3 linked regions of the Pontibacter liquoris genome follow. The protein of the gene in region 3 interacts with the protein of the main gene of each other region in a pairwise test. Links are inferred from orthologs where the notes say so. Each region holds a gene or a part of one and is shown on either strand. Other genes may lie near its edges.

Region 1 (6,084 bases), 570 kb from region 3 along the record:
ATGCAGGTTACTTTTACGCCATAGTCGCGCACCTCTTTATACAAGGCATGCGATATACCGCGCACGGCATGCTTGGAGCCGCAGTAACCTGACATCAGCTCCACACCGGTGGTACCGGCAATGGACGAAATGTTCACGATGTGCCCTTCTTCCTGTTCTTTCATTTCCGGCAAAACCAGCCTTGATGCGTAAAAAACACCATTTACGTTGGTATCAAACATCAGCTGCCAGTCGTCTACCGATATTTCATCCAGCTTTCCGGCTATACCCAGGCCGGCGTTGTTCACCAGCACCGACACATGAATACCCAGCTGTGTGATGGTCTGATCAAAGGCCCGCTGCACTGACTCAGGATAACGCACATCGCATTCGAAGAAGCTGAAATTTTCATGCTGCAAATCGGGCGCGGTGCGGCCCCAGCCGGCTACTTTCATTCCTTTGGCGAGCAGTGCCTGCACGGTGGCAAGGCCAATGCCCTTACTTACGCCCGTAACCACAGCTATCTTACCTTCTAATTCCATTTTTTCATCGTTTATAGTGCCTGAAAGTATAAAATCCCCCTGCTTTGGCGGGCTTTATACTTTCTCTATTGCTTCAAAGAATTTCTCCAGTTTATACGGGTCCAGCAGGCCGTTGGTGCGCACTCCGCTGCAGAGGTCAACGCCAAAGGGCTGCACCACTTCAATGGCCTCCCGCACATTGTCTGCGTTTAAGCCGCCTGCCAAGAAAAGGGGCTTGCTGATGCTTTCGCGTATTTTCCGGCTAATGACCCAGTCGTGTATGCGGCCGGTGCCGCCCAGTTCTTTCACCGGCAGTTTCGGGTTACCCGAATCCAATAGGATGGCATCGGCATGTTCGGCAGCCTGTTGCGCTTCTTCCACGCTCTCTTCGCCCAGCACATGCACCACCTGCACCAGTTTTATGCCCGGCAAGGCCTCGCGGAGCTGTTGATAGCCTTCCGGTGCCAGCGCATCCACCAGCTGGATGGTGTTGGTATGCACCCGGTCATGATGCTGAAGGATACGCGCCGGAGTAGTATGACTGGTTAGTAGAAAAGACGCAATGGGCGGCGGAATCAGCCGGGCAATCTCCCGGATAAGCGTATCACTGATCACCCCCGGGCCACTGGGCATTTCTCCCACCAGCCCTAACGCCGAAGCACCTTGCTGTATGGCGGTATGCGCTTCCTGTATGCTGCTGATGCAACAGATTTTCACATGCGGCTTGTGCCCGTGTCTGATCATTTCTGCTAAACGCTATATTCTGTTTATACTTGTGTTAAATATCGCCGAGTTGCGGCCTGATCAAAAGCTCCTCTACTACGCTGCTTTCTGATAATGTATAGGCATTGTAAATCGAGACAGCGACATCCTCAGGCTTAATAAAACGCTCCGGTGGCAGGTCTACTCCTTCCCAGCTTGCCGTAAGCGTAGCTCCCGGAAGTATGGCTGTCACGCGAACATTATGCTCCTTCAGCTCCTCGCGCAAGACCTTCGTCATCCCATACACGGCAAATTTGGAGATGCAGTAAGAGCCCCCATTAATATAAGGCGTGATGCTGGCCGTAGAGCAAAGGTTAAATATATGGCCCGAGCGACGCTGGATCATGTCCGGCACAAAGGCGCGGGTTAAATAATAAGCGCTATACAGGTTGGTATTGATCATGAAAGGCAGGGCCTCGTCGTTTTCCTCCGTTATTTTGCCCGGGATAAACAGGCCGCTGTTATTTACCAGCACATCCACTTTCACGTTCAGCCCTTTTACATAGCTGGCAAACGCATTTAAGGCCAATCTATCGCTTAAATCGGCAGCCCGGTAAAATACTTTGCTAAAAGTAAACCGCTGTTCAATTTCAAGCTTCAACTTTTGCAAGTCCTTTTCGTTTCGGGAACAAGTGATAATATGAAAGCCTTCGCCGGCAAACTGCTCTATCACGGCCTTACCGATTCCTTTGGTACCTCCGGTCACCAAAATGTATCGTTGCATAAATATGTCTGAGTTTATATGTTTTACAATTTTAAACGTAATATAGGTATTAAACAGTATTTTTGTTTAGCATCACCTTGTATTCGCATGATTTAACCTCCACGCGCCCTTACCTATGCTGCAGTATTTCGGAAAGTATTTACTTTTTATCACCAGCCTGTTTTCACGCGGCGAGTCGGCCCGCATCCTTTTTAACAGGACGATCGATGAGGCCATTCTGATCGGGATCAACTCCATTGCCATTGTGGCCATCGTCTCCACTTTTATCGGCGCTGTGACCTGTGTGCAGGTATCCTATAACCTCAACAATGCCTTCATACCCCGGTCTACCATCGGCTTTATGGTGCGCGAGATGACGATCCTGGAACTGGCTCCTACTATCACTTCCATTGTGCTGGCCGGCAAGGTAGGCTCTAGTATAGCCGGTGGCCTGGGCACCATGCAGATCACCGAACAGGTAGATGCCCTGGAAGTGATGGGCATTAACTCGGCTTCTTACCTGGTGCTGCCTAAAATCATTGCCGCGCTGCTGGTGTTCCCCATGCTGGTCATTTTGTCTATGTTCCTGTCCATTGCAGGCGGCTATATAGCGGGCACGCTTTCCGGCGAACTTACCGCACAGGAATATATTACAGGCATCCGCGAAGACTTTATCGGGTATAACATCACCTTTGCTCTGATCAAGTCTGTTGTATTTGCTTTTCTGATCTCAACAATCTCTTCTTTCAGAGGTTACTTCACAGCAGGTGGGGCCCTGGAAGTGGGCGCCGCCAGTACCGCAGCCGTTACCAACAGCGTTATTGCCGTATTAATAGCAGACTTTGTGTGTGCACAGCTCCTGCTATAAGGTTAATTCTTTTTTATGATAGAGATACACAACATACATAAATCATTTAACGGCAGAAAGGTGCTGGATGGCATTAGTGGCGTCTTTGAAACCGGCAAAACAAACCTGCTGTTAGGCTCAAGCGGTACGGGTAAAAGCGTGCTGCTCAAGTGCATTGTAGGCCTGGTAAAACCCGACCTGGGCAGTGTAACCTTCGACGGAACATACTTTACCAACAACAAACTCGATATCCGGCAGGAGATCCGGCGTAAGATCGGCATGCTTTTCCAGGGTTCTGCCCTCTTCGATTCGATGACTGTGGAAGAGAACATAGAATTCCCGTTGAAAATGCTGACCGAAATGAGCCGGAGCGAGCGCCTGGACCGCGTCAATTTTTGTCTGCAGCGCGTAGGCCTGGAGAATGCGAATAAGAAAATGCCCTCGGAGCTCAGCGGCGGCATGAAAAAGCGTGTGGGCATTGCCCGCGCCATTGCGCCCAATTGTACGTACCTGTTTTGTGACGAACCGAACTCCGGCCTCGACCCGCAAACCTCGATTAAAATAGATGAGCTCATCCATGAGATCACTGAGGAGTATAATATTACAACTATTGTGGTAACCCACGACATGAACTCCGTGATTGAGATCGGCGACAAGATCATGTTCCTCTACGAGGGTAAAAAGCTATGGGAAGGCACCAGCGCCGATATTATGGAAAACCAGGTGCGGGAGCTGAAAGACTTTATTTTTGCCAACCGCTTGATGCGCTATGCCAAAAAGATGGAGGAACAGGAAGAACAGCAAGGGCTTTAAGTGCTTTGCCTGTAAACTATAAAAGGCCTGCTGTTTTGCAACAGCAGGCCTTTTATAGTTTAAGCCATTTTACAGGCCATACAGCATTCCTGCCACTGTAGCCGTCATCATACAGGCCAGCGAGGCTCCCAGCAACGCCATAAACCCTAGCTTGGATAGGTTGCCCTGCTGATTTGGCGCCATACCACCAATGCCACCGATCTGTATTGCGATGGAACTGAAGTTAGAGAAACCGCAAAGTGCGTAAGTAGCCATTACAATAGACTTTGGTGAAATAGAACCGGCATTTTTCATTTCTGCCAGATCCAGGTAAGCCACAAACTCGTTGATAGCCGTTTTTTGCCCCAGCAAACTGCCTACCTGCAAGGTGTCTACCCACGGAACGCCCATAATAAAGGCAAATACCCGGAAGATCTGACCCAAAATATACTGCAGCGAAAAACCATCAAAACGACCGGCAATGCTGGCTACAACCCACCCATTCAGGCCCGTCCAGACACCGATCATATCGGTCAGCAGGTAGTTAACCAATGCAATTACGGCAATGAAGGCCATCAGCATGCCACCTACGTTGGCTGCAAGCCGCAGACCATCCGCCGCACCCCGCGAAAGGGCATCGACCAGGTTCACGCCCAGCTGCTCGTCACTTACTTCCAGCTCGGTATTGATCTTTTCCGGCTCAGTTTCGGGCACCAGCATTTTAGCTAGCACGATACCTGCCGGTGCGTTCATGATAGAGGCTGTGAGCAGGTGGGCAGCAAATACCGCTTTCAGGGCCGGGTCATTGCCCCCCAGAAAAGATACATAAGCAGCCAGCACACCACCAGCCAGGGTTGCCATACCTCCCGTCATGAGGCACATCAGTTCTGACTTCGTCATGCGGGAAATAAAAGGCCGCACCAGCAAAGGGGCTTCTGTTTGCCCCAGGAAGATGTTGCCGGCAGCAGAAAGGCTCTCGGCACCCGACAGGCGCATGCCTTTAGACATTACCCAGGCAATACCATACACGATCTTCTGCAGCACGCCCAGGTAGTATAAGCCCGAGGAAACAGTAGAAAAGAAAATGATAGTAGGCAGTACTGAAAAAGCAAAGATAAACCCCAGCCCGTTGTTCTTACCCGGATCGGCCAGGTTGCCGAAAAGAAACTGGGCGCCGGCCTGAGAGAAATCAAGAAACGTAACAAAACCCCGGCTTACGGCCGCAAAACCATCTGCAATTAAGGGTACCTGCGTAACCAGTACGCCAAATAGAATTTGCAGGAAAACACCGAATCCTACAAGCTTCCAGTTTATTGCTCTTCTGTTTTTTGAAAATAAGAAGCCAATGGACAACAAGACCACTAAGCCAATGAGCCCTCTAAGAATATCTAACATGTTAGGGATGAAATTTGGGCCAAAAGTAAGGGTATTAAAATCATAAAACAAAAAGTCCTGCGCGTTCGGCGCAGGACTTTTCAGGTATACTTTATGTTAGGCTTAGTTACGCTTATTTAACTCATCCCGTATTTTGGCAGCCCGTTCGTAGTCTTCCTTCTCCAGGGCATCGTTGAGCATTTTATTCAATTCATCCACAGAAGTCTGGCTGAGGGATTCTTTGGCTCCCGAACTGCTGGAAGAAGAAGTGCTGGAGGTGCTGCTTTTCACGGCCATCTCCTCGTTCTCTTCTTCGTCTTCCAGATCGCTCAGAATAATACCTGCTTCCGATAAAACGCTCTCCACCGTATAAATAGGCACGCCGAAGCGCAGCCCGATGGCGATCGCATCCGAAGGACGGGCATCGAGTTCGAAATCTTTGGTGCCGTCCGTGCACATGATCCGGGAGTAGAACACCCCTTCCTTCAGGTCCGAAATCAGAATTTCGGTTATACTTACATTTACCTGTTCGGCAAAAGTTTTGAACAGGTCGTGGGTAAGAGGCCGGTTAGGGTTGATCTTCTCTATCTGGATGGCAATAGATTGGGCTTCAAACATGCCGATAATAATGGGCAACCTTCTGTTTCCATCTCTCTCGCCCAGTACAAGCGCAAACGATCCCGTCTGGGACTGGCTGGAGGAGAGCCCGAGTATCTCTAGCTGAATTTTCTTCACAGTATCTTCTAAGTCTATTTGTCTAACGCTTTGGCAGCTTCTATTAATTTAGGAACCACCTCGAAAGCGTCGCCTACTATGCCATAATCAGCGGCTTTAAAGAAGGGCGCTTCCGGATCCTTATTAATAACGACAATCACTTTAGAAGAGTTAACCCCTGCCAGGTGCTGGATAGCACCGGATATACCAATGGCAATATATAAGTTCGGGCTGATGGTGATCCCCGTCTGGCCTACGTGCTCATGGTGCGGGCGCCAGTCCAGGTCCGAAACCGGTTTGGAACAAGCGGTGGCCGCGCCAAGGGCTTTTGCCAGATCCTCTACCAGGTGCCAGTTTTCAGGCCCTTTCAGGCCACGACCGCCGGATACCAC
Region 2 (6,062 bases), 1.8 Mb from region 3 along the record:
GAGATCATTGCACGCATCGTGATGCTGGCCGAGCAACTGGACCAGGCGTATGCCGGCAAAACGCCACTTTTCCTGGCTGTGCTCAATGGCTCCTTTATGTTTACCGCTGATCTGCTCAAGCGCATTTCCATTCCTTGCGAAGTTTCCTTTATCCGCCTGGCCTCTTACCAGGATATGCACAGCACGGGCAAGGTAAAAGAGATCCTGGGCCTGAACGAAGACATCAGCGGGCGCCATGTGATTGTGCTGGAAGACATTGTGGACACGGGCCATACGGTGCATGGCCTGCTCAAACAACTGGCAGACCGCGGCCCGGCTTCGGTGGAGGTGGCTACGCTGCTAATGAAGCCCGAGTGCCTGCAGCATGAGCTGGAGGTGAAATACGTGGCCAAAACGATTCCCAATGATTTTGTGGTAGGCTATGGCCTGGATTACAATGGCCTGGGCCGCAACCTGCGCGATATTTATAAAATCGTGTCGTAACCAACCAAAAACTGCGCGCGTTTGCAGGCTTTTAAATGGGAAGCGGGTTAGCAGCCGTTCGAAAATTTGAAAAAGCACATTAATTTTATACGTACATTTGCCTTTTATTTCTAGCTATAAGATATGCTCAACATCGTTTTGTTTGGTCCTCCGGGAGCCGGTAAAGGAACTCAGAGTCAGAAGCTGATTGATAAATACAACCTTATCCACTTGTCTACCGGCGATTTGCTTCGTTCCGAAATTGCTGCAGGCACCGCCCTGGGCCTGGAAGCTAAAAATTTGATGGACAGCGGCCTGCTGGTACCCGACGAAGTGGTGATCGGCATGATTGAGAACAAAGTGAAAGAGCATCGGCAGGCTGCCGGCTTTATTTTCGATGGCTTTCCGCGCACCGTGCCGCAGGCGCAGGGTCTGGACAAGCTGTTGCAGGAGCACGGTACCGCCATTTCCTGCATGATTGCCCTGCGGGTAGACGACGAGGAGCTAACCAAGCGCCTGCTGCTGCGTGGCAAAACATCCGGCCGCCCCGACGACCAGAACGAAGAACTGATCCGCAAGCGTGTGCAGGAGTATAACACCAAAACCGCCCCTGTAGCCGATTACTATGCAGGCCAGGGCAAATTCTGTACGGTAGAGGGTATTGGCGAGATCGAGGAGATCTTTAACAACCTTTGCCAGCAGATCGATGGCCTGAAAGCAAAGCAGGAAGGGAAGTAGCAAGAGACATTTAGGCCCCCATAATTTGGCATCATCCAACTTTATTGATTACGTAAAAATCTGCTCGCGCTCCGGTCACGGTGGTGCGGGATCGGCACACCTGCACCGCGATAAACTGACGGCCAAAGGTGGACCCGACGGCGGCGACGGCGGCCGTGGCGGACATATTATCCTGCGTGGCAATTCCCAGCTATGGACGCTGCTGCACCTGCAGTTCCGCAAGCATATTATTGCCGAAAACGGCCATAACGGCGGGCCCAGCCACTCGTTTGGCGCCCAGGGCAAAGACGAGGTGCTGGAAGTACCGCTGGGCACGATTGCCCGCAACGATGAGACCGGCGAGGTCATGTGCGAGATCACCGAACACGGCCAGGAAATTATCCTGACGCCTGGCGGCCGCGGTGGCCTGGGCAATGCCCATTTTAAATCGCCTACCAACCAGACCCCACGCCATGCCCAGCCCGGCGAGCCCGGCCGCGAGGAGTGGGTGATCCTGGAACTTAAGTTACTGGCCGATGTGGGACTGGTGGGCTTTCCGAATGCCGGTAAATCCACGCTGCTTTCGGTTGTATCGGCTGCTAAGCCTAAAATTGCCAATTACGCCTTTACCACGCTGGCCCCTAATCTGGGTGTAGTGGCTTATCGCGACTACAAGTCATTTGTGATGGCGGATATTCCGGGGATCATTGAAGGGGCATCCGAAGGCAAAGGACTGGGATTACGCTTCCTGCGCCACATTGAACGGAACTCCATGCTGTTATTTATGGTTTCCTGTGAGAGTGCCGACATTGCCAAAGAATACGAGGTGCTGCTGAACGAGCTGGAAACCTTTAACCCGGAACTTCTGGACAAAAAGCGCCTCCTGGCTGTCACCAAAGCCGATATGCTGGATGAGGAGCTGGAAGAAGAAATGCGGCAAACGCTGCCCGAAGGTTTACCAACCGTCTTTATATCGAGCATTACAGGCAAGAACATTATGACGTTAAAAGACATGATCTGGGAGGCACTCAATAGCTAGCGCAACCACCTCGTGTGATTTATACATGATCGGTAGAAGCTGCAAAGTTGTCTACCGATTTTTTTTAAGCGCTTGCGGCTTTAATTTTGAATAATTGAATTTTGAATCATTGAATTTTGAATCATTGAATAAAATACTGGCTACCAAGGTGAGGTTTTGTGTGCATATCATCTCATTATTCAGTCATTCATTTACTCAGTCATTCAGAATTAAAAGTGCCAACTTGACACGAAGGGCGGTTTGGCAAACTAATTGACAAGACAATACAGACTTATTAACCTAATATTTTTGAGGCATTATGTCAGATAAAGATAGCAAGAACAACCAGGCGCAGGAAGAAATTCAGGAAAATGCTGCCAATGCTGCCACCCCGCAAGAGGAGCAGACACTGAACCAGCAGGAGGAAACGGATGAAACCGAAGCGACTCCTACCGATACTGCAGCAGCTGAGCTGGCAGAAATGAAAGACAAATACATCCGCCTGATGGCTGAGTTCGAGAACTTCAGACGCCGCACGGCTAAAGAGCGCATCGACCTGTCGAAGACGGCTACGCAGGAGCTGATGGGCGACCTGTTGCCGGTGCTGGACGATATGGAACGGGCCAGGCAGGCGCTCGGCTCTACCAAAGAGGTGGACGTGCTGGCGCAGGGGCTGGACCTTGTTTTCCATAAGCTGAAGCATGTAACGCAGCAGAAAGGCCTGAAGCCGATCGAAGTACAGGTTGGGGATAACTTCGACAGCGACCTGCAGGAAGCTGTAACACAAGCCCCGGCCCCATCTGATGACCTGAAAGGGAAGGTTATCGACATAATTGAAAAGGGATATACCTTGAACGATAAGGTGATCCGGTTTTCAAAAGTTATCATAGGAGCGTAAGCAATGGCTAAGAGAGATTATTACGAAGTTTTAGGAGTAAGCAAGAGTGCCAGCCAGGAAGAGATAAAGAAGGCTTACCGTAAACTAGCCATCAAGCACCACCCGGATAAGAACCCCGACGACCACACCGCAGAAGAAAAGTTTAAGGAAGCTGCGGAGGCCTACGAGGTGCTGAGTGATCAGCAGAAGCGCCAGCGTTACGACCAGTTCGGCCACCAGGGTATGAACGGCGGCTTTGGCGGCGGTGGCATGAACATGGAGGATATTTTCTCGCAGTTCGGCGATATTTTCGGGGGCGGCGGAAGCCCTTTTGAAAGTTTCTTTGGCGGCTCCCGCGGGGGTGGCGGACGCCGTGTGCGCAAGGGCAGCAACCTGCGCATCAAGCTGAAGCTTAACCTGGAAGAAATTGCCAATGGTGTTGAGAAAAAAATAAAAGTAAAGCGCTATGTGGCGTGTAGTACCTGCGGGGGCAACGGCGCCAAGAACGGCACCGATATGCAGACCTGCGGGCAGTGCCAGGGTTCGGGCCAGGTGCGCCAGGTGGTAAACACCATGCTGGGCCAGATGGTGTCTACAGCGACTTGCCCTACCTGTAACGGCGAAGGCCGTATTGTGACGCACAACTGTAACGTGTGCCATGGTACAGGCCGCGAGCAGCAGGAAGAGGTGATCTCGATCAATGTGCCGGCTGGCGTAATGGATGGCATGCAACTGTCTATGAGCGGCAAAGGCAACGTGCCCGAGCGCGGCGGCGTGCCGGGCGATCTGCTGATCCAGATCGAGGAAGAGGCGCACCCTACCCTGAAGCGCGACGGGAACAACGTGATCTTCGACCAGTACATCAGTTTTGTGGATGCGGCGTTGGGAGCGGAGATCGAAGTGCCGACTATTTCGGGCAAAGTAAAGATCAGTATCAAACCAGGCACGCAAAGCGGCGAGATCTTCAGGCTGCGCGGCAAAGGTATAAAAGACATCAATGGCTACGACAGAGGCGACCAGCTGATCCACATCAATGTATGGACGCCAAAATCACTCAGCAGCGACGAACGAGCCATGCTCGAGGCGTTGCGGGAGTCAGGCAACTTTGCGCCCCAGCCAGGTAAAAACGACAAAGGCTTCTTCGAGAAAGTGAAAGATTACTTTCAGTAAGCCGCGATTTACTAACGGATAGAACAAAAGCCGCCCTCCTGCAAAGGAAGAGGCGGCTTTTTTATTCGGCAGCGCTGCCGGGGCTTTCATCCTCTGAAAACTAGGCTTCGTCGATAAAACATCTAACAATCCGAATATATTTGCCTGATGCGCAGGATAAAGCTATTTTTGATTGAACTTAAAGGAACCAGCATTGAGTATTCTTAAGATTAACGGCGTATCAAAGCAGTACGCCAACCACACCGCACTGGATGAGGTGAGTTTCGAGATTCCGGCGGGCTGCATTTTTGGCTTGCTGGGACCCAACGGCGCCGGCAAAACCTCGCTTATCCGCATCATCACCCAGATCACAGGCGCCGATTCGGGGGAGATATACTTTAAAGGAGAGCGCCTGCGGCCCGACCATATCAAGGAAATGGGCTATCTGCCCGAAGAGCGCGGCCTTTACAAGAAAATGAAGGTGGGGGAGCAGCTGCTATACCTGGCCCAACTCAAAGGCCTAAGCAAGAGCGACGCCACGGCCCGCATCAAAACCTGGATAGACCGTTTTGAAATACGGGAGTGGCTGGGCAAGCATATCGAAGACCTCTCGAAAGGCATGCAGCAGAAAGTGCAGTTCATTGCCACGGTGCTGCACGAGCCTTCGCTCATTATCCTGGATGAGCCTTTTTCCGGGTTCGATCCCATCAATGCCAACCTGATAAAGGACGAGATCCTGAACCTGCGCGAGCGGGGCGCCACCATTATTTTTTCGACGCACCGGATGGAGTCAGTGGAGGAGCTTTGCGACAATATCGCGCTCATTAACCGGTCGCGCAAGGTGCTGGACGGATCAGTGAAAGAGATCAAGAACGCTTACAAAACGGATACCTTCCAGGTGATCGGGAACGGGAACCTGCTGGTCACCTCGCCCGATTACCAGGTGCTGGAGCAACACGTAAACCATGGCATTTTCAGGGCCCACATAAAATTACTCAACGGCACCACTCCGAACGATTTGCTGCGCTACCTCATTGAGCGCGTGGAGGTACACTCGTTTGTGGAGCTGGTGCCAAGTATAAATGATATCTTCATCCGAAAAGTAAAAGAGCCGTCTCATGCATAAAATATGGTTAATTATTCAACGCGAGTACCTGACGCGGGTGCGCAAGAAAAGCTTTCTGATCATGAGCTTCCTGACGCCCCTGCTGCTGGCTGCGTTTATGGTGCTGCCCGGCCTGCTCATCTCCATGTCGGATAGTGCCGAAACGGTGATGCTGCTGGACGAGAGCGGTTTGTTTGCCGGAAAGCTCGAAAGCAAGGATGATCTGAAGATTGTGCCTCTTTCCGGCTCACTGGAGCAGGCGAAGGAAGTATATAAGGAAACTGACAATACGGCCCTGTTATACATCCCCAAGATCAGCATCGATAATCCTACGGGCATCAAAGTATTTGCCAAAAAGAATACCAGCCTGCAGACAAAAGTGCGGCTCGAAAATATGCTGGAGAAGGAAGTGGAAAACCAGCGCCTGATTGCCTCGGGCCTGGACCGTGAAGTGCTCCAGCACATGAAAGCGGATATTTCAGTAGCCTCGGTGAACCTGAGCGATGAAGGTGAGAAAGATAACAATGCCTTTGTCACGTCCGGGGCCGGCGTGGCAGGAGCGCTCATTATTTATTTCTTCATTTTTATGTATGGGGTGCAGATCATGCGCGGCGTGATCGAGGAGAAGACAAGCCGCATCGTTGAGATCATTATTTCGTCGGTAAAGCCTTTTCAGCTGATGATGGGCAAGATCATTGGTATTGCCGCCGTGGGGCTTACGCAGTTTCTGCTGT
Region 3 (6,266 bases):
GCCTGTCAGATCGCCTGATAGCCGATGTGTTTAATAAAACTGTTGCCAACTGGTAGTATACCGTCAGGTTTAATTCGTTACAAATTGTTTTTACATGAATAAATCGGCTTTTCTTAAACTAATACAAGAGGTATCGAATATTTCGGACCAGCAGACAGAAGAGCTGGAGAAGGTTGCTGCGACCTTCCCCTACTGCCAGACGGCACACCTGTTACTAGCCAAATCGGCTTACGACAAAGGCAGTATGCTGTCTACCCAGCGCCTGCGCCGCGCTTCTGCCTATGCCACAGACCGGCAGCTGATGAAGCGCCTGATCTATACATCTCCTGCCCCCCTTCCCGTATTCGAAGAGCCCGAAGCACAGGAAATTAAACCAGAAGAAACACGCGAACTACAGGCAATTAACAACTCTGCTCTAGAGGAGATTACAGAAACAACGGAGGACTTTATTACTGCGCCGGAAGCTGTTATACCAGCCGAAACAGAATATGACACCCCGGCAGAAATAGCAGAGATAAGTGATGGCAATGCTCAAGAGGAGATAGCGCTGCCGGAAGCATCAAAACCGATTGCAGAACAGCCGCCGGTACGGGTGCCTACCGAGCAGGAATTGATGGATGCCGAACTGGCAAAACTGCTGACCATCAACAGCCTGAGTGCCTCTTTTACTGACTTACTGGCCCAGAAACCGGATGTAGTACCACCATTAGCCAGCAATTCCTTTATAACTGGGGCGCCTGAAGTGACCCATTTGCAGGAAACACGGGAAGCCCTAGAGGAACTACCGCAGGAGGAAGAAGCACCGGAACAAGATCCTGCCATTGCGGCAACGGAGGAGTATACTTTTGTGCCGCTTAAAACGCTGCCGGAAGAAGAACTTCTTGCCGCGTTTGCCTTACCTGCCAACCCGGAAGCAGCCGAAATCAAGTACCGCTACGATGTCATCGATAAGCTATACGACGAAGACGTGCTGGGCTATGGGATGGCCTCCAGCCGCATGGGCGAAGCGCTGCAGCTGAAAGATGACATTACTCCCCCGCGACCTTTGGGCTTCCACCCGGAGCTTATTCTGGAGTACAGCAAAACACATGAACTGGAAAAAGCCACGCCGGCTAGTGAAGATGTACTGGTGCAGCAACTTGATATCATTGACCAGTTTCTAAAGCTTAACCCTCGGTTAAAAGCCCTGAATAATATCAAATTACGCTCCGAGCCGCAAGAAGACCTCTCGCTGCGGAACAGCAAGATAAAGAAAGGCATAGCCTCGGAGAGCCTGGCAAATATCTTTCTGCAACAGGGAAAAATAAAGAAAGCCATTAAAATATATGAGCAGCTCATTTTGAAAAATCCGGAAAAAAAGAGTTACTTTGCCGAACAGATAGAAAAATTACAAAACTTAACCTAATATGTATATCGCCCTTATCAGCATTATTATCTTTGTTTGCGTGCTGCTTATTTTAGTGGTACTTGCCCAAAATCCTAAGGGAGGCGGCCTGTCTGGCCAGTTTGGAGGCAGCACCAGCCAGCTTGTAGGTGTTAAGCGCACCGGCGATTTACTGGAAAAACTTACCTGGGGATTTGCTATCGCCTTGATCGTAATGTCGTTGGGCTCACACATGGTTGATTCCTCTTCTGAAGATTCTTCGATCATGAACAGAAGCGTGAACGAAGAGCGCGCGCGCCAGTCGCAGTTACCATCTGCTACACCAGCTTTGCCAGGAGCTGCTGCCGATTCTACGGCTGTTATCCCCGACCCGGCTGACATTCCGGCCGTAGTAGATACCACAAAGCAAAAATAGGCATCGCCCTTATAACAATACCTGAAAGCCAGCTGAACCCTCAGCTGGCTTTTCTTTTTTAGCCCTTGCCCGCCTGGGCTGCCAAACCTGACAGACCGCTTGCTCTCCGCAACCGCCGGCTGCCAAATATGTCAAACCTGTCAGGCAGGTGGCCGTTATTAACTGAAAATTTGACTTAATGTGGCAGTTAGGCCAGCGTGGCACAAGAAATGATAATACACCTGTGGTTTCAATGTTTAATATCAACCATAAAATTATAACTCACAAACTATGTCAATCAGTATTAAACCATTAGCAGACAGAGTAATTGTAGCTCCTGCTGCAGCAGAAGAAAAAACCAAATCAGGTATCATTATTCCTGATACTGCTAAAGAGAAACCTCAACGTGGTGAGGTAGTAGCCGTAGGCGAAGGAAAAGTATCAGAGCAGGGCGCTTTGATGAAGCCTCAGGTGAAAGTAGGTGACCAGGTATTGTACGGCAAATATGCCGGCTCTGAGATCTCCGTAGATGGTAGCGACTACCTGATCATGCGCGAGTCAGACATCCTGGCTATCCTTTAATCTTATCTCATTAACGTAATTACAAAATCTTAATATTATGGCTAAAAACATCACATTTGATACAGACGCACGCACCAAGATCAAGTCGGGCGTAGACAAACTGGCAAATGCCGTAAAAGTAACCTTAGGTCCTAAAGGCCGCAACGTTATCATCGATAAGAAATTCGGTGCGCCGATGATCACCAAAGACGGTGTATCGGTAGCGAAAGAGATCGACCTGAAAGATCCTATCGAAAACATGGGTGCTCAGCTGGTGAAAGAAGTAGCTTCTAAAACTGCTGACCAGGCTGGTGACGGAACTACAACAGCAACTGTACTTGCCCAGGCCATCTATACAGCCGGTATCAAGAACGTAGCTGCTGGTGCAAACCCGATGGACCTGAAGCGTGGCATCGACAAAGCCGTTTCGGCTGTTGTAGAGAACCTGAAGTCTCAGTCTAAAAAGATCGAGAATTCTTCCGAGATCTCTCAGGTAGGTACTATCTCTGCCAACAACGATCCTGAAATTGGTAAAATGATTGCCGATGCCATGGACAAAGTTGGTAAAGACGGTGTGATCACGGTAGAAGAAGCAAAAGGCACGGAAACAGAAGTGAAAACGGTAGAAGGTATGCAGTTTGACCGCGGTTACCTGTCGCCATACTTCGTGACTAACGCTGAGAAAATGGAAGCCGATTTCGACAATCCTTTCATCCTGATCTACGACAAAAAAGTTTCTACCATGAAAGAACTACTTCCGGTATTGGAGCAGGTTGTTCAGACAGGTAAAGGCCTGGTGATCGTAGCAGAAGATGTGGACGGCGAAGCTTTGGCTACCCTGGTGGTAAACAAACTGCGCGGTTCGCTGAAAATTGCTGCTGTAAAAGCCCCAGGCTTTGGCGACAGAAGAAAAGCTATGCTGGAGGATATCGCTATCCTGACTGGCGGTACTGTGATCTCAGAAGAGCGCGGTTACAAACTGGAGAACGCTACACTAGACTACTTAGGCCAGGCTGAGAAAGTGATCATCGACAAAGACAACACTACCCTGGTAAACGGTGCCGGTCAGAAAGATGATATCGTGGCCCGTATCAACCAGATCAAATCGCAAATGGAGTCTACTACCTCTGACTATGACAGAGAGAAACTGCAGGAGCGTCTGGCAAAATTATCCGGCGGTGTTGCCATCCTTTACATCGGTGCTTCTACAGAAGTTGAGATGAAAGAGAAGAAAGACCGTGTGGATGATGCCTTGCATGCAACTCGTGCTGCCGTAGAAGAAGGTATTGTAGCAGGTGGTGGCGTGGCCTTGATCCGTGCGCTGGATGCGTTAGAAAACGTAGAAGTAGCAAATGCTGACCAGCAGACGGGTGTTCAAATCATTAGAACTGCACTGGAGTCGCCGCTGCGAACAATTGTGGCTAACGCCGGTGGCGAAGGCTCTGTAGTGGTACAGGCGGTGCGCGAAGGCAAAGCCGATTACGGTTACAATGCCCGCGAAGACAAGTATGAGAACCTGTTTGCAGCCGGTATCATTGACCCAACTAAGGTAACACGTCTTGCGCTGGAAAACGCAGCCTCTATTGCAGGCTTACTGTTGACTACTGAGTGTGTTGTTTCTGAAGAGCCTGAAGAAGACAAAGGCGCTCCGGCAATGCCAGGTGGCATGGGCGGAATGGGCGGTATGATGTAATCTGCCATTCTTATTTAATCATACAAAAACACCCTGCGTCAGTTTTGGCGCAGGGTGTTTTTGTATGTGATGCCTTTATACTTGGTAGTTGCTGGTAAATGCTTCGGTTTATACTTGAGGCTATACTTGCTGGCCGCTGTATTGCTGTGTTTTATACTTGTGCCTATACTTAGTTGCAGCTATTTCACTGATTATATATTTCCAGCTATACTTCTTAGCTAGCCTTTGATGCTCCTTTATACTTTGGTTATACTTGCTAGCTGCCTTTCTTCCGTAGTTTTATACTTCCGGTTATACTTGGTAGCTGCCTTAATTTCAGTTTAAACTGTAGCTATACTTGCTAGCAAGCTGTATTCCTCAGTCTTATACCTGCCTCGTTTCATTTCTTATTTTGGAGCGCACCAAGCCCGCGGGGGCTCGTCCTTTCGTTTCGCGCTGTGGCGTGAAGCTGCTCCTCGCTCGCGCTGCGGGCTGACCTGACGGGCACCGCAACACACCAAGGCGCTCAACCCGAGGACTGAGACCTGTTCGCTAGCTACTGTATTTTGCAATCAGCCCCTTGTAGGGACAGGTCGCGACCTGTCCGCCCAATAGCATTCGCAATGAAAGTATAGCCTAAGTATAAGTATGAACCTTCTCTCCTGACTTCTTTATTTTTGTCATCCTGAAAGGATCTTGGTGGAAAGTTTATTAGGCCAAAACTACAGCGTTTATACTTCAACATAAGCAATGACAGGCCTGCCTCCTTAGCCAAGCGGGGTCAGGAGCGGTTGGACCCGGTACTACTTCTCTAATTCTATAGCAAGAACCCTCAGCCGAGCTCTCTCCTATATTAGTAAAAGCAAAAATAAAAAGGCTACTTCATTTCCCGGATCAAGATGGTGATATCGTGCGGCGCGGGTTCGTCGCCACCAAAGTAAGGATATAACTGGTAGCCTGCTGCTACTCCTGCGCAGGAACGGGGAAGCGTCACCTGTTTGTCATGCAAGAAGAAGGTATAGGAGCGCTCGCCCATCGTCAGTGTGCAAGCTGTCTTCTGCCCGATCACCATATTCCCGATGTAAGCCGACTGCCGTTTGCCGTCCACATAAGTATAAGCATGCAGTTCGAGCTGGTTGTTATACCAACGCCAGCCAAACCTGGCGCTGTTCTGCTGGTGTGCTTGGCCGCAATCAGCTACCCCGTAAAGCTTATTGATATCGCCTTGATTGGCAGGATCTGCTGTGGTATAAATGGCCGAGCTATCAAACGTCACTTCAAAGCGGATTTCTAAAACCGCTGTTTTCCGGAAAGGATTGGATGTGGCATAATGTTGTCCTTTTTTGATCAGGTAGGTTACTGCGACAGGTGCGGGCTCCGGTGAGGCGGTAGCCTCCTCCTCGTCGCCCTGGCAGGCGCCAAGCAGCAGGCAAATCAGCGCCGGCACGTACCATGTTTGGAGTCTCTGCATCCGGAATACAGCTATACTTGTCCTTGTTCTTTCCTTCAGCTGTCGTTAATTTTATCTGAAGGAGCCGAATTTTAAAACGATGCGTGCGCATTTTGGTTCATAAAAAAAGCTCCTGCCGTTACCACGACAGGAGCTTTTGAATTTATACTAAAGCCAGAGATTATCCGCGGCCGTGCATCATATACATCAGCTTGCGGGTAAGGGCCACCAGTATCAAACCAGCTACAATCACAAATACGCCGATAGTAGAGAAAATGGTGAATGCACCAAGCTCTTCTACATAAGAAGCGATGTAACCACCGGCGATCTGGGCCACAAACGGCGCCAGGAACCACACACCCATCAGCATCGATACCAGCGTAACCGGCGCCAGGCGTGTTACCATCGACAGTCCGATTGGGGACAGGCAAAGCTCACCGATTGTATGAAAGAAGTATGTGGCGATCAACCACATGATGCTTGCTTTCACCGCTTCATCCTCTACGCCGCCACGCTGCATCACAGCGCCCACCATAAAGAAGAAACCAATTCCGAGCAGAATCATACCAACGCCCATTTTGGTTGGAATGCTTAGGTCTTTGCCGCGCTTGGATAAGTAGATCCAAAGGTTGGCTGTAAGCGGAGCAAACGCTACAATAAACAGCGGGTTAACAGACTGGAACCAGGAAGTCGGGATCAGGAAGCCAAACACTTCACGGTCAATATACTTGTCGGTATAAAGCGTCAGGGAGCTGCCCGCCTGCTCAAAACCGGCCCAGAAGAAAATCACAAACACGGTAATGAT

What was found.
Region 1: the proteins of groL (region 3) and LWL52_RS06560 interact in binary tests that used the Escherichia coli proteins (3 or more experiments, as listed by UniProt). The link is inferred for Pontibacter liquoris from one-to-one orthologs.
Region 2: the proteins of groL (region 3) and LWL52_RS01500 interact in binary tests that used the Escherichia coli proteins (3 or more experiments, as listed by UniProt). The link is inferred for Pontibacter liquoris from one-to-one orthologs.

What each region holds. Positions count from the first base shown.
Region 1 is NZ_JALEBG010000001.1:1,603,514-1,609,597, reverse strand. What follows is about bases 1,965-4,736. They hold LWL52_RS06560 (ABC transporter ATP-binding protein), read left to right. Parts: upstream 1,965-2,848; coding sequence 2,849-3,625; downstream 3,626-4,736. Other genes in these bases: LWL52_RS06555 (NupC/NupG family nucleoside CNT transporter), read right to left, coding at 3,695-4,736; LWL52_RS06565 (MlaE family ABC transporter permease), read left to right, coding at 2,102-2,833; LWL52_RS06570 (SDR family oxidoreductase), read right to left, coding at 1,965-1,986. Also shown: LWL52_RS06580 (SDR family oxidoreductase), read right to left, coding at 1-521; LWL52_RS06575 (phosphoribosylanthranilate isomerase), read right to left, coding at 576-1,244; more of LWL52_RS06570, read right to left, coding at 1,279-1,964; more of LWL52_RS06555, read right to left, coding at 4,737-4,999; LWL52_RS06550 (bifunctional nuclease family protein), read right to left, coding at 5,102-5,713; LWL52_RS06545 (electron transfer flavoprotein subunit alpha/FixB family protein), read right to left, coding at 5,728-6,084. UniProt on the Escherichia coli protein: Part of the ABC transporter complex MlaFEDB, which is involved in a phospholipid transport pathway that maintains lipid asymmetry in the outer membrane by retrograde trafficking of phospholipids from the outer membrane to the inner membrane.
Region 2 is NZ_JALEBG010000001.1:360,013-366,074, forward strand. What follows is about bases 1,556-4,305. They hold LWL52_RS01500 (nucleotide exchange factor GrpE), read left to right. Parts: upstream 1,556-2,516; coding sequence 2,517-3,095; downstream 3,096-4,305. Other genes in these bases: obgE (GTPase ObgE), read left to right, coding at 1,556-2,218; dnaJ (molecular chaperone DnaJ), read left to right, coding at 3,099-4,244. Also shown: hpt (hypoxanthine phosphoribosyltransferase), read left to right, coding at 1-483; LWL52_RS01490 (adenylate kinase), read left to right, coding at 607-1,200; more of obgE, read left to right, coding at 1,226-1,555; LWL52_RS01510 (ABC transporter ATP-binding protein), read left to right, coding at 4,438-5,349; LWL52_RS01515 (ABC transporter permease), read left to right, coding at 5,342-6,062. UniProt on the Escherichia coli protein: Participates actively in the response to hyperosmotic and heat shock by preventing the aggregation of stress-denatured proteins, in association with DnaK and GrpE. It is the nucleotide exchange factor for DnaK and may function as a thermosensor.
Region 3 is NZ_JALEBG010000001.1:2,176,592-2,182,857, forward strand. The notes cover bases 1,761-4,714. They hold groL (chaperonin GroEL), read left to right. Parts: upstream 1,761-2,397; coding sequence 2,398-4,032; downstream 4,033-4,714. Other genes in these bases: secG (preprotein translocase subunit SecG), read left to right, coding at 1,761-1,799; groES (co-chaperone GroES), read left to right, coding at 2,070-2,360. Outside these bases: LWL52_RS08990 (LptE family protein), read left to right, coding at 1-56; LWL52_RS08995 (DUF8458 domain-containing protein), read left to right, coding at 95-1,405; more of secG, read left to right, coding at 1,407-1,760; LWL52_RS09015 (hypothetical protein), read right to left, coding at 4,889-5,482; LWL52_RS09020 (peptide MFS transporter), read right to left, coding at 5,643-6,266.